DNA from 2 places in the Clostridioides sp. LIBA-6622 genome. Region 2 is predicted to be linked to the other one. Evidence: riboswitches for the same ligand, from Rfam matches in the RefSeq annotation. Region 2 holds a riboswitch; the other holds the start of a gene.

The links. Region 2 has a riboswitch for cyclic di-GMP ahead of flgB (flagellar basal body rod protein FlgB). Riboswitches for the same ligand answer to the same signal wherever they lie in the genome.
Region 1: linked by a shared signal. The riboswitch ahead of ACTG47_RS10365 (SH3 domain-containing protein) and the one ahead of flgB (flagellar basal body rod protein FlgB) in region 2 are both predicted to bind cyclic di-GMP.

What each region holds. Positions count from the first base shown of each region.
Region 1 covers NZ_CP196998.1:2,143,648-2,151,690, reverse strand. The annotation lists gene ACTG47_RS10395 (SdpI family protein) at 1-551, shown strand, start outside; gene ACTG47_RS10390 (carboxymuconolactone decarboxylase family protein) at 812-1,144, shown strand; gene ACTG47_RS10385 (hypothetical protein) at 1,674-1,838, shown strand; gene ACTG47_RS10380 (hypothetical protein) at 2,236-3,081, opposite strand; gene ACTG47_RS10375 (ABC transporter ATP-binding protein) at 3,183-3,944, opposite strand; gene ACTG47_RS10370 (ABC transporter permease) at 3,955-6,285, opposite strand; cyclic di-GMP riboswitch class I at 6,800-6,893, shown strand; gene ACTG47_RS10365 (SH3 domain-containing protein) at 6,978-7,469, shown strand; gene ACTG47_RS10360 (hypothetical protein) at 7,821-8,043, shown strand, end outside.
Region 2 covers NZ_CP196998.1:319,709-327,751, reverse strand. The annotation lists gene fliI (flagellar protein export ATPase FliI) at 1-819, opposite strand, end outside; gene ACTG47_RS01855 (FliH/SctL family protein) at 823-1,563, opposite strand; gene fliG (flagellar motor switch protein FliG) at 1,547-2,623, opposite strand; gene fliF (flagellar basal-body MS-ring/collar protein FliF) at 2,636-4,186, opposite strand; gene fliE (flagellar hook-basal body complex protein FliE) at 4,211-4,528, opposite strand; gene flgC (flagellar basal body rod protein FlgC) at 4,538-4,942, opposite strand; gene flgB (flagellar basal body rod protein FlgB) at 4,950-5,267, opposite strand; cyclic di-GMP riboswitch class I at 5,675-5,765, opposite strand; gene ACTG47_RS01825 (NAD-dependent 4,6-dehydratase LegB) at 6,087-7,064, opposite strand; gene ACTG47_RS01820 (PIG-L deacetylase family protein) at 7,089-7,715, opposite strand; gene ACTG47_RS01815 (WbqC family protein) at 7,718-8,043, opposite strand, start outside.

The sequences.
Region 1 (8,043 bases), 1.8 Mb from region 2:
CAAATGAAGTTGCAATTCATTTTGATACTTATGGGAATCCAGATAACTATGCTCCAAAGTTTATAGCAGCTTTCGGGGTACCATTATTAATGCTATGTGTTCACTTATATACATGGTTTAGAATTAAAAATGAACCTAAAAAGGCTAGTTTTTCAAATGTTATGCAAAATTTATCAAAATGGGGGGTTGCTATACTTGCAGTCATTTTACAAATAATGATGGTTTTGTATTCAACAGGAATTAGTTTGGATTTTAATTTTTATACAGGATTGATTTTAGGAATATTAGTTATTTTATTTGGAAATTATCTTCCTAAATGTAAGCAAAATTATTCTATGGGAATAGTTTCACCATGGGCTCTTAATGATGAAGACAATTGGAATAAGACACATCATTTAGCTGGCTGGATTTGGATTATTGGTGGGATATTATTAATTATTAATGCTTTTACGAGTATCCCTTTTTATAATATCTTTGTAATTTTTGTAATTGTAATATTTCCATTTATATATTCTTATTTGCTATATAGAGCTTCAATTAGAAATAACTAATACAATCAATTATTACCATAATATTTAGATAAATATAATACATTTCAGAGCTGAAATATATAATTAAAAATTTACTAAGATATTTGTTTTAGCTCTGAAAAAATATTATTTAATGAAATTAATATGGTTTATTCAAAATTTTAATAACTTATATTAATTAGTTTGTTGAATATAAGTTGAAAATTTGTATTTAATGTTGAAAGTATAAGTATAGTGTGCTACTCTTATAAGAAATTATTTATAAATATAGGAGGTATAACATGAATACTAAAGAAATGAAGGAATATAGAGAATTTTACAATAAAAAATTAAGTGACACAGATGAATTTTTTAGAGTATTTGGAAGCCTTGATGATAAGACTTATTCAGAAGGAGCTATAAGTAAAAAAAATAAAGAACTAATAGGATTAGCTATTTCTATTTTAAGTAGATGTGATGAATGTATTTGTTGCCATATTGAGGGTTGTGTTAATTCTGGGGCAAGTAAGTATGAAATTATAGAAGCAATAAAAATAGGTGTAATTGGTGGAGGCTCTATTACATATCCAAATGCAAGATTTGCGGTAAAGATTTTAGAAGAGTTTGACATATAACTTTAATAGCAATAATTTATTTATATTTGTAGCATTGAGTTATTTAAAATTATACTAAATTTTATTCTTATGATTTTATATTTTTATTAAATTTTCCTAGTTGTATCCAAAAATTCGAAAATACTTTTAAGATTTAGAGTATTTTTATTACAGGCTATATTAAGAATTATATAGTGTTGATTAAATATGTTATATTTTTTATTATTTAAAATAAATTGAATATTGGAATAATTGTATTTATATATTTATATTTCCATGTAATATATATTTTATAATTCATATAAATTTTAATAAAAAGTTTTGGCAAATAGATTAAATAAAGTTTTATTTATTGTATTTTATTATCAAGTTTACTACAAATTAAATTGTCTATTTTTATTTATAGAGTAGAATAAACTGTTTTTGTTAAGAATTTTGAAAGTAAAATCAGACTAAAAAAATAAAGGAACTAATTTGTCTAACGTTTATTGGTGAAAAATAAATATATAGAAGTTATAATAAATATATAAAAGTGTATGAGAGGTGTTATATGTTTGGTAAACCAAAAGAAAGTGTTAGATTTCTAGACTTTAATGATGTAGCAGAAAAGTTTGGGGAGAAAAAGGCTGTTGCAATTTTTGATGCTATAGCTGGAAAAAAATCTAAAGAACATATTATCAAAGATATAGAAAAATTAGTAAAAAATGAAGTTTAGACATTTATAAGGTATATTGAGCTTGAGGGTAGCTCTTTATACCTTCTTTTTTATTATTTGATTGTATTTTAATGTTTTAGATTATGTATATGTCTTTGTATACATAGTATAGGGCTCTTAATAAATAGCATCTAACTTTAGATGAGCGAATTAGTTAATATCCTGTTAATAATATAATTGAAAAATCATCAAGATTTTTAATCTGAATTTTCATAATCAAGTTTTTCTAAATTTTAAAAATTGTGTTTTCTTTTTAAATAAAAAAACTTATTGTTATAGAGTAATATTTATATAGCAATAAGTCTTTATCGTTTAAAATTGTAATTAGTTTCACATAAATTATGATTTAGCAGTTAACCATATATAAGAATGATTTATATAGCTAAAAATTAAATGCTTACATTAAATTATTTTTTAATGTATTAAGATTAAGTTTTGAATCTTCATTATCTTTATTAAAGTATAACGCTTTATTTAAATATTGTTGAGCTTCATCAAATCTTCTATGAAACATAAGTATAACTCCTTTTAAGTTATATATATTACTTGCATTTTTTTTGTAGTCAGAGTCCTTTTTATCTATATATTTTAAAGATTTGTTAATTGAATTCAAAGCATTGTATATTGCATTTGGATAATCAGGATACCCATCAAAACGCATGTAATTACATGCTTGTGCATAATAAAGGTCTGAATCAGTAGGATTAATAGTAATAGCTTTTTTTAGTATGATGTCGACCTCTTTAAAGATTTCCAGTCCATGATCATCAAGTTTAAGTTGAGCAAAATCCATACTATTAATGCCAAATTCTTTTTTAAAATCTTCGTATAACAAGAGCTTGTATTTATTATTTTCTACTATAAAGTATCTATTTACCTTTAAAGATTCATCTTTTTTATAAAGAAGATTTTTTATCTCAAAAGTTTCTTCTAATTTAACCACATTTTTATACTCTTTACCATCATAGTTGTACGTTTCTATAGTTTTCTCTTTACCTATTTTATAGTTAATTATTCTTTTTGTTTCAACTAAAATATTTTGAAATTCTTCAAGATTCTCTAAAATAATTTTTTTCTTGCTGTCTTTACTTAATAAACTATATGCTGTTTCATAGTCGCCAGAGTTCATTCTATCAATATATTGTTTTGCTACTTCACTAGCACTTTTTTTTGGGGAACATCCTGCTAATGATATTACAATTGATAATGTTAAGAGTAAAGTTATGCCTTTAGTAATATTCATAATGCAATCACCTATAATTAAATTTTATTAATTATATTTTAGCATCAAATATTGAATAAGTCATTAGCTTTAAAGTACATAAAGTGAACAGTTTAATAAACTTAAAAATCTAACTCTGATAACCAACTTATTAGTTTATTTTCTCGTTCTTTTAAATTATTATTATTAAACTTGCCTAATTTAATTTCTCCAACAATCATACCATCAGACATAAATAGTACTCGTTCTGTCTTTATTGCTACTTTAGCATCATGAGTTACAATCATAATAGTTGTACCTAATTGATTAATATCTGTAAGAATATCAATTATTTCATTTGTTAACTTGGAGTTAAGTGCACCTGTGGGTTCATCTCCAAATAAAATTTTTGGGTTATTAATTAAAGCACGGCATATAGAAGCTCTTTGAAGTTGACCTCCAGAGACCTGAGTAATATCTTTATCTTTTATTTCTAGAATATTCATTTTTTCCATAAGTCTTGTTGCTTGTTCGTTGATTATTTGACGACTTTTTTCTTTATTTAAGTAAGCAGAAATAATTATGTTATCAAATATATTTAAATTTTTAAGTAAATTACTTTGCTGAAAGATAAAACCCATATTTTTTAACCGAAATTTTGATAATACTTCTTCTGACATATTAGAAATCATTTCACCTGAAAATCTGACTGTACCAGAAGTTAATCTATCCATTCCGCTTATGTTATGTAGTAGTGTTGATTTACCAGAGCCAGAAGCACCCATAACAGATATAAATTCACCATGTTTAATTGACAAATCTATTCCTTTCAAAACTTGTTGTACATTTCCTTTACCAATAGTATACTCTTTAATAATTTTTTTAGTTTCTATAATATTATTCATAACATACTCCTTATTCTATAATAGACATAATTTTTATTTTATTAATTTCTCTACTAATTAATATAATTGTAGTAAATACTGTGAGAGTTAAAACTGATGGACAAAGTACATATACAATTAATGGATTTACTACAAATTGGAGATTGGAGATACCAGAAAGTAGTAATCCTGATATTTTTTGTCCAAGTGTATTTGCCATAACAACACCTAAAATAGTTCCAATTATAAGTACTAGTAAAGCTCTAGTAATATATTGAATGCGTATATCTTTAGTAGAAAATCCTAAGCTAAGCATAATTGCTGTTTGTGGTGTATCTTTAGCTATGAGCATTTTAAAAAACATTGATGTAATTAGTGAAGAAATTACAATAGATATAACAATAGCTAATTTTATAACAAGTCTTAACTGGTTGATAACAGAGCCCAATGTCTGATTTATATAATTATTCATATCAGTAATTTTAGCAGGGTAATAACTTATGCTATATTGCTCTAATTTATCGGCTACATTGACTCCAGATTTTAGATTTAAATTTATAATATGCCATAGAACATTATCTTCACTAGATGGTAGCATAGCTTTTGCAGTCTTACCACCATGTGTAATGTCTTGATATATACCACTAACAGTTAGAATTACCTTTTTATCTTTTGAGAAAATTGATAATGTATCTCCAATGCTTTTTTTTAGTTCATTTGCATTTATAACGGATAATGCAATTTCATTTTCTTTAATTGGAGCAGAACCTTTTACATATGTCAGTGGGAAAGTTTCAAAGTTTCCATTTTCTATTTTAATATTTTCTACTTTACCATCTTTATTTTTTATTTTATATGAACTTGTTGTAAAGGATTCATATTTTTTTATATCATTGTCATCGCTGATTTTTTGTAATATGGAATTAAAAAGATGCTGAGTTTGTTTTGTTTGAGGTAAGTCAATGCGAATATCGCTCTTGCCAGCGCCCATATAAGTGATAAATTCAGGTGATTGAATAGTATTTAAAAAATTAATTGGTACAATCATAAGGAAAATACAAATCATGTATACAAAACAAAGCAACCCATAGACAGTAAATTTTTTTACCACTTCATTTAATCCCAAAAATATGTTAGTATCTGTTATTTTATTTTTGTGTAGTTGAAAGATATAACCATATTTTACCAAGTTAGTAGAATGGCTACCTCTTAATGCATCAACTACAGATATTTTTTTGAATCTTTTAAGAATAATTTTACAAAAGAATATAACACTTAAAAATACAAGAACTGAACCTATAAATGGAATAAGAATGCTAAAAATGGTTTTATCTACTGTTCCCATATAAATATAAATATTTTTTGTAAAAAAAGGTTCTATAAGTAATGAGAGTATGTAACCAAGAAAACTTGCAAAAGATGCAATTAAAAGGTATTTTATCAAATATAGTTTTTGGATGTTATTATTTTGAATACCAATAGCCTTCATAACACCAATTTCTCGATAATCTTCTTCAATTGTTGTAATTAAAGTAAATCGTAAACATAAAATAGAAATTATAATAAGAAGAATACTAATTAAGATAACAATAGCAATTACAATTCCATCAGACACAGAATTTAGTAGTTGGTAAATAGAATAAGTTATTGATGTACCTGTTTGAGGGAGCTCAGTTGATTGATATAGTGCCTCAAACTCACTAATTTTATTTATATCATTTAATAGAAATTCGATTAAATATTCACTTTCTCCTAGATTAGACTTTAACATGTTCCAATCATTATCACTGATTAAAAAACGCTTTGAAGTAACAAGAGAAGGGTTCATTTGTGAGTCACGTATAAAGTCTTTTATTGTAAATTCTATAAAGAAATTACCATTAATAATTTTTATTGTGTCTCCTTTTTTCAAATTGCATTGCTTCATGTAATATACAGGAACTCCTATTTCTCCATCTTTTATTTGCATTATTTGATTGTTCATATCTAATAAAAAATCAAATTTATTGTTTTGCTTCGTAAAACTATTTTCTAGTACACTATTAGCTTGACTTTCTCCTTTACCTCCTAGAAAGATATTAGCTCCATTTATATTTAAAAGTTCAGTAGTTTGCTGTTTTTTTACATATGGAGTTTTAGTTGAAAATTTATCAATTTTTTCTTGGTCTAATTTACCAGAATACATTTGGACATAATGTGGTGTCTGAGATTTTTGAAACAAGGCAGTCACTGAATCAGTGAGTTTTATAGCGATATTTGTTGCACTAGATGCTAACATTGATGCAAGTAAAATAAAAATAAATAGAGTAATTGTTATTACTTTATTTCGTGTTAAATCTTTTAATAATATTCTTTTTAGCATAAATAATCCTCATTTCTTAAAAATTTTATATTGAATATTTTAGATTTAGTTCATAGCAGTTATAGATATATAAGATATAAACTGACCGTCAGTCTATAATGATAATATTATAATATATTTATTTTGTCAAGTCATTTAAAAAATAAAATATACATGTCTTATGATAAAGCCTTTAAAGAGAAGGTACTATAAAAGAGATTAGTAAAAATTTTAAAAAGGGAATAATTAATATAAATTATTTTTAGGCTCTATTAATTAATAATTTTTTAGATTAATTGAATATGTAAAAAGTTATTGATTATTTTGATATATTGATATTTATTGAAAAAGATTTGTTAAAAGTAGAGGTATCATATATAAATTACTATTTTTTGGATGAATTATGAAGAACAATAATTAAATTAATAAATATAAAGATATTTTTTGGTTATTATTAATTAAAAATTTAATTTATATTTAATTAATATAAAATTTGAGAGAATATCATTTTTAAATTGTTTAAATTATGTTATTATTCAGATATAGGCAATATTAGATAAATCTAATGACGCAAAGCTATAGGGACTAAAATCTTTATATAATAAAGGTCATGTCAGCCAGTTGCCAAAAAGATAATAATTCTTTTTGTTAAAAGTATTTTTTAAAGTTATATATTTTTAATAACTTAATATTTGGCAAGAGGAGGGCTTAAGATGATATCTGAGTTAATGTTAAAAAAATTTGGCGAATCAAGCATCAATTTTAAGACTAAGATTAAATTAAATTTAAGGGAAAGACCAGACATAAATAGTATGAAGTTGAAAAGTATACCAGAAGGTAAAATTGTTAAATTAAAATGTGTTGATGGAATATGGGCAGAAGTTGAAAGTAATTATGACAAAGGTTGGTTACTTTATAAATATCTAGAAAAATTTAGCAATGCTAAAAAAAATAATAATAATGACATGATAAAAAACAGAAAAAAGAATTATGTAGGAAATATAAGAACTAATGGTTTAAGTTTAGAACTTAGAAATGATAGAACATTAGACTCTAGAATTATAACTACAATTCCTGATGGTTTTAAGGTTGAAGTATGTTATAGTGTGGGCAAATGGGCAAGAGTTAATATTGATAAAAATGGAAACAGATATTCTGGATATGTATATAATCAATACATAGAAGAATGTTTAAGTTTATCATAATTGGATACTAGTAAGCTTTAAATATACTAAGAAATTTCAGAAAAAGAATCCTATTCATGGGATTCTTTTTCTTTTGTAAAAAACATTATTATAATATTAAATAGAATAAATTAATTAAGTAATTTTAATTTTAAATGGAAGATTTAAGTAAAAATAAGCTTAGCGTGTATTTTGTATGTTAAGTATCATAAATTAATATTGATTTAAAAAAGTTTAATAAAAGAAAGAATTGATGGAATAAAAATTATGTTAAAGATAAGAGAATATATAATAAATTTGAAAAAAATTGTAATTTTTAGTTTCATATATATTATAATAAATTAGATATAAGATTTTTATGAGGGGGAAAATATGAAAAAAAAGAAAACATTGATTGGGTTAGCCATATCTTTTTTACTTATAATTAGTATTATAAATCCATTACAAGTTAATGCAGAAGCTATTATTGATTCTGGTGTATACATTTCTTCAACACAAGAGAATTATAAATCTAATTATACTAGATTTAAAACTATTAAATCTAAAAGTAAACATAAACGTAGTAGGTCTAGTAAAAGCAGAGTAAAATTGAAAA
Region 2 (8,043 bases):
TATTCCTACTTCCCTTTGTGCCATAGCAAATCTAGTTACTGAATCCATCATAAGTATTACTTTTTTGCCCTGGTCTCTAAAATACTCAGCTATTGCAGTAGCAGTAAGAGCACCTTTAAGTCTAACCAAAGGAGCTTTATCTGATGTCGCACATACAACAACAGATTTTTTCATTCCTTCTTCACCTAAATCTTTATCTATAAAATCTAATACTTCTCTTCCTCTTTCTCCAACAAGAGCAATTACATTCACATCTGCTTTTGCATTTCTAGCAATCATACCTAGAGTTGTACTCTTACCTACTCCACTCCCTGCAAATATTCCTATTCTTTGTCCTTCACCACAAGTAGTAAATGCATCTATTGCTCTTACGCCTGTTTCCATTATATTTCGTATTTTTTTTCTCTTCATTGGATCAGGAGGTTCATTATTCAAGTTGTATCTATCTCCTAAAACAACTTCTGAGTTGTCTATAGGATTTCCAAGACCATCAAGTACTTTTCCTAATAAATTATCACTACACATAACACTTAGAGGTATCCCCTTGGAAATAACTTTACAACCAGGTGCTATTAATGTTAACTCTCCTAATGCCATTAAAATTACTTCTTTGTCTTTAAAACCTACTACTTCACAGTTTACTGTCTTATTGACTTGATTGTATATAACACATAACTCTCCAACAAAAGCTTTTATCCCTTCAACTTCTACAGTAAGCCCTATTATCTTCTTAACTCTACCTTCTGATATAGTAAGTTCTAAATTTTCTATTTTCTTATTTATTTTGTCAAAATCTATAGATATATCAGTTTTATACATACTTTATTCACCAAGCAATTCTTCTTTTAGTTTTTCCATAGCACAATCAACACCAACTATTATTCTTCCATTTTCCTTTTGTATAATAGCATTTCCTTTATCTATACTATCATCTGCAATAACAAATACACTTGACTTCAATGATGTCTCTTCTTTGAATAGCTCAAACTCTTTCTCTATATTATCTTTATAGAAAGAATTGCATTTTACTATGAATGAACTACTTCCTTCATAATCTTGAATAATTTGCTTTAACAAGTCACTCATAGATTCTTCATCTTCAAAATGCTTTTTTAGAACAGAGCTAGCCATATTGATAGCAAGCCTTATAATTTCTTTGTTTTTTTCCTTTATGTACTCAGTCATTTTCTCATTAGCCTGTAATAAAATTAAATTTGCTTGATTTCTTATAAAATCTGCTTCATCTTTAGCTTTTTGGGTATATTCATCATAGGATTCTTTATATCCATCTTCATATCCATTTTTTTGACCTTGGCTATATCCTTTTTCATAAGCTTGTTTTTCTATATTTTGTGCATTTGTTTTTGCTTCTTCTAATATTTCATTCTTTTTTATCTCAGCAGATTCTATAGCTTCTTTTATTACTTCATCTCTAAATCTACAATCATTTTCTTCATTTATATTTGTTTCTCCCAGTCTAGCTTTATCTATTATAGATAAATCTAAAACTCCTTTATATGATGCTTTTTCACTTTTAATAATTTTATTATTCAACAAAGTCATCACCAAAATTCCTTACAATAGTTATGGCACCTTCTCTTTCAAGTTTTCTTACACTATTTACTATTTTTTGTTGAGCACCTTCAACTTGTGCAACTTTTATGACACCAACCATTTCCATTTCTTCTTTAAGTGCTTCTGCTGCTCTAGAAGATTGATTTCTATATACAGCATCTGAAATTTCGTCATCCACACCTTTTAAAGCATAGACTAAATCCTTCATAGTTACTTCTTTTAATACTTTTTGTATGCTCATATCATCTAGTTTGACAATATCTTCAAATACAAATATATGAGATTTAATTTGGGCTGCTAAAGCTGGGTCTTTTTCTTCAACAGTATTCAAAATATTCTTTTCTGTTTTTCTATCAGAATTAAGTAATATTTGAACTAGAGCAGCTATTCCACCATAATCTTTAAAATCTTCACCACTTATTGAATGTAATTTATTTTCTAATGAATTTTCAATTACTTTTATAACTTCTGGAGATATTGCCCCCATTGAACTTATTCTCATAGCTACCTCATTCTGTAAATTTAAATCTAAATGAGCTAAAACTTCTGCACCATCTTGTGGTTCCATATGTGCAAGTAAAATAGCTATGGTCTGTGCACTTTCATTTCTAAGTATTTCTAATATCTTCTTTGTATCTAACTTTATAATATGTTTAAAAGGCTTTGTACTTGTATCTATTGATATACCTTCAAGTAATTTATTTGCTTTAGAATTTCCCAATGCATTACTCAGCAATTCTCTTGCATATTCCAGCCCACCTTCTATAACATAATCTTTAGCTTTATTTATTTCTACAAACTCTTTTAATATTTCTCTTCTTTCTTTTGAAGCTATTGAAGAAATATTTGCAATTTCCAAACCTATTTTTTGAACTTGTTTATCTGGAAGGCTTTTTATTATATCACTAGACACAGTTGGTCCTAATGTCATCAAAAGTACAGCAGCTTTTTTTAAACCTTCGCCTTCTATTTTTTCATTTTGCTCTTTTTCACTTTCACTTATATCACTTAAATCAAATGCACTAACATTTGTAATTTCTGTGGACACATTCTATCCCCCTTACTCATTTAACCAAGTCTTTATTATTTCTGTTACTTGGTCTGGTTTTTCTTCTGCATACATTTTAACAGCTTCCTCTAATGTCAATTCTGGGTCATCCCCCAATAGAGGATTGTCTTTCTTATCAACAGTACCAGAATTAGTACTATAAACTTCATCCTCATAATCCATATCTTCTTGTTCACTTCTCTTTTTATATATTAGATATCCAATAATTCCTACTGCAACAACTGCTACCACTCCAATAACAGCCTTTATTATATTGGTTTTGAATCCTTCTTTTTTAATATCTTCCATTTCTTGTTTCGCTTCAGCTTTCCCTTTAGGATCAAATACCATTGAAACAACACTAAGAGTATCTCCTCTCGCTCCATCCATACCTATAGCATTATTAACTATATCTTCCACATCAGCTTGAACACCTTTAGCTATCTTCCCATCTATAGCAACAGAAGCTGTTAATCTTTTTAGCTCCCCTGGTGCAACTATAGTATGAGTTTCAATCTTCCCTGTATCATATTCAAAACTCTCATCCAAACTATCTTCGGTGTTAGTACCATTTTTATTTCCTTGATTATTCATATTAGCATCTACACCTTGGACATTATTTGTTGCAGATTTAGATGAATTTTTTGACCTTGTTTCCTTTATTGCAACTTTATCAGGGTCAATTTTTATTTCAGTTTTTTCAGCTGTATCAAAACTTAAATCAGCATTTACTGTAGCTTTTACTTTTCCTGTCCCAAATATTGGCTCTAACATGTCTAAAATAGACTTTTCTAATTGTTTATTCAATGCTTGTTCAGATGCTTTATTTTTATCAACACTAATACCACCATTTATTGGTTGATTATTTTCATCAACTTCTTCATCATCTAAGATACCTTCAGATAATAAATTCATCTTATTATCAATAACTTGAACATTTTTCTCTGGTATATTTGTAACACTTCCTGATACAAGTGCCATAACAGATTTTATTTGATTTTTTTCTAAAGTCGTTCCTGGCTTTAACATTAAGTAAACTGCTGCGCTTCCTGGAACTGCTTCTTTTTCAAACACGGATGACTCTCCAAATGTTATATGTACTCTAGTATCTTCCACTTGTGGAAAACTCTTGATTGTTTTTTCTATTTCACCTTGTATGATTCGTTGCTTCTTAATTTGAAATTCTTCATCAGTAAGACCTATAGAGGAGCTATCATCCATTAGTGCAAATCCTTTAGAACCACCTGTAAGACTTGGAGCTAGCTCCAGCCTCAACTTATCGACTTCTGTTCTAGGAACATAAATTGTACTTCCCTTTACCTTAGTATCTATCTTTCTAGACTCTAATTCTGCTGATATATCTGCAGCATCTTGAACATCTAGTTCTGAAAATAAGACTGCATACTTATTTTTACTTGCAGATATTGCTGTAAATACTAGCGCTAAACATATAGCAACAATCCCTATACCTAATGCTATCTTAGTTCCTTTTTTTAAAGAACCTATTTTTGTCCTAGATTTAGCAACTTGCTCCTTAATCTTATTTTTAAAACTGGCTATCATTGATTATTACTCCTGTTCAAAAGGCTAAATTTGTACTTTATTCATTTCTTGATATGCATCATGAATCTTGTTTCTAACTTCTATCAGATATTGCATAGATAGTTGTGCTTCTTGACCTTTTAACATAACTTCATGCATAGAAACATCTTCGCCTTTTATAAATTTTTCTTTCATATTATCCGCTGTCACTTGTTGAAAATTAACTTTGTCTATAGTATCTATTATTACATCTTCGAAATTCTTTTTTTCTTCTTTATTATTAAGGTTTAATGGTTTTGTTTCTCCAATCAAATTATCTAACTTTGCACCTTGCATTAAATTGTTAATTTGTGTAATTGGCATAATTTATCCCTACTTTCCTATTTCCAAAGCTTTCGATATCATAGATTTCTGAGCATTCAGTGTGTCTATGTTAGAATCATATGCTCGTGAAGCTGTTATTAAATCCGTCATTTCAACCAATATATTTACATTTGGATATTCTACATATCCATTTGGTTTCGCATCTGGATGAGATGGGTCATATACTTCTTTAAGAGGTGATTTGTCATCTTCAACAGATGTAACTTTTACTCCTAACATACCTAATTTATTATCATAGTTTTCTTCAAAGGAAACAATTTTTCTCCTATATGCTTCTCCATTTGGACCTCTTGTAGCATTTATATTAGCTACATTTGATGATATGATATCCATTTTCAAACTTTCTGCTGTTAATCCACTAGCAGAGATTTCCATTCCACTGAACACACTCATCTTCTAGTTACCTCCCAGTTATTATTGATTTGGTCATTGCGATTTTGCCATTTGCAAAACCTATTAAAGCATTATATTGCAATGTTGTCATTGCTTGCTTTACTTTTTCTTCTTCTATATCTACATTGTTTCCATCTACTCTTAAGCCTTTTGAATTGTCTGTTTTTTCTTCTATTTTTGGCATAGCATCATTTAATGTTTCTTCAAAAGTTACATAATGTTTTTTGTAACCTTCAGTATTTATATTTGCTATATTATTTGCTATTGTTTGACTTCTTAGATTAGTTGCATCTAGTCCCATTTTTATAATGTCATATGTATTCATACTCACCCCTCCTCAAAATATATTTATTTGCTATATTTAATGATTAAAAAAATGAAGTTACTATATTACAAAAAATGACTTCTTTGTTCATTTAAATCTATTACAATTCTATTACATTAATATAATAATGAATCATTTTCGTAAGAAATCTAATTTAAATCTAATTAACTCCAATAAAAATTAAAAAAAATTTTAATATGTATTTAATTTTCCCTTCACAAAGTTGCCTTTTTTTGTAAAATAGCAACTTTTTTAGATAAATTTCCTTTATTTTATATTATAGTTGGTAGAATATGTTATTATGTGTATTTTCTACTGTAATAAAGTAATTTTTCCACAATAAAATGACCGCCAAAAAAGCAGTCACTTCGACTAATCCTACGTATACAATTATACTTAGAACTCTTTTTGGCAACTGGCTGACATAGTTCGTATATACAAACTTTAGTCCCTATAGCTTTGCGTCACTAGATTTCTCTAGTTTTGCCTATTTAGTTTTACTTTAAGTATACAATAAATGATAAAACTTTTAAACATTTTTATCATATTTTATTATTTAAATTTAAACACAGAATATTAACTTCATGCTAATTTAAATATAAAATATTAATACTTTTAGTTACAAATAAAAAAACTTCCATACAATAAGAATTATTTAAATATAAAACTTGATTGCAAAGAAATTTTTTAAACATATTTATATTATAGTGTTCTAAACAACTAAAATAAGTTACAAATAAAAATACTAGATAGTTTACTAATAAGTTTCTAATTATTTTAAATTTTATTCCATCTAAGATATCATATAGAATCCTTTAATTAAATATTATATATATCATTTTTGTAATAATTCAAATTTTCTTTCATCCAATTAATAGTTTCAATAAGACCTTCTTCAATAGTATAGTAAGGCTCCCAATCTGTCATACGTTTCATTTTTTTGTTATCTCCCAAAAGACGATTTACTTCGCTAGTTTCTGGTCTAAGACGATTTTCATCACATAATATCTTCGCATTTGGATTAATAATTGAAATTATTTTTGATGCTAAGTCTCCAATTGAAATTTCACATCCAGTTGATATATTTATCTCTTCACCTATAGTTTGATTTGATTTTGATATACGCATAAATCCTTCTACAGTATCTTTTACATAATTGAAATCTCTTGTTGGTGTTAGTGAACCAAGATTAATTATTTCTCTACCAGATAGTAATTGAGAAATTATAGTTGGAATAATAGCTCTTGCTGATTGCCTTGGCCCATATGTATTAAATGGTCGTACAATAGTAATAGGCATACCAAAACTTTTATAAAAACTTTCAGACATTCTATCTGCTCCTATTTTAGTAGCTGAATATGGTGACTGACCTTGAAGTGGATGATTTTCGTCGATTGGAACATATTTAGCTGTCCCATATACCTCAGATGTTGACGTAATAAATATACGTTCAGTTTCCAGTCTTCTTGCTGCTTGCAAAACATTTAATGTCCCTTTTATGTTTGTATCTACATAAGAATCTGGTGAATAATAGCTAAATGGTATAGCAATCAATGCCGCAAGATGAAATACTTGGTCAACACCTTTTATTGCCTCATATACTCCATTTGGATCACGAATATCTCCAGTAAATATTTCAATTTCAGATAATTTATCTTTTTCAAAAGTATCCATCCACCCCCATGTATTAAACGAATTATAATATGTAAATGCTTTTACATCATATCCCTCTTCTAACAATGCTTCTACTAAATGGCTTCCTATAAAACCATCTGCACCTGTTACTAAAACTTTCATTAATTATCCTCCAATTAACTTTTATTAAATCAACCATTTTACTACTTGAAAACATTCAGCCATTTCGACTCCAACAATATGACCATTATTATATGCTTCCATTTTAAAATAATCAATCCATTTATAACCAACCCTTATAAGTTCTGATTCATATGCCAAAATGGCCTGTTCTTTTTTTTCCCATTCTTCTGATATGTCAACATAAAAATTTCCTATAAATATTTTATCTGACTTATACCAATTACTTCTATATTCAAGTATTCTTGGTACATGTCTTCCTGCATGTAAACTGGCTTTTGCTATAGAAATATGATCATGATGTACATCATCAATCCAGTGAGTATATATTAACTCTATTTTATTCTCTTCAATTACTTTTAACAATTCGACATTTAATTCATCTGTAAATTCAAGTTTTAAGGTTTCAAAACCTCCTGGGATTAACTTATATCCTAAAATCCTAGAAGCTTTTTTTCCTTCTTCATATGCAATTGAATTATTTCTTACAGTATATCCATTACTTCCTTTAAACCCAGATTTAGTTGCAACATAGCAAAAAACATTATCTCCATTCTTGACATGCTTTGCAATTGTACCACCACAACCTAATTCTATATCATCAAAGTGTGCTCCAATAGCTAAAACATTCATCCTTATTCTCCTCTTAATATTTTTCTTGAATTTTCTATACCATAGTTAAACAATAGATCAATACTACTTAGATATGGTATAAATTCTCCATATTGCTGTTCATATATTGGATGCTCAAACTTTTGCCAAATCACTTCAATCCCAGCTTTTTCATATGGTTCAGGATTATAATAATCTTTAGCACCTATACCTGATAAGTATTGTTTTGATTCAAGTTTTGTCATTATATCAATAATTAAATCATTATTCTTCCCTGATGGATTTAAGCTACTTGCAAATATTATATTTACTTCAACATTAAACAATTCCATTAACATTTTAATAGATT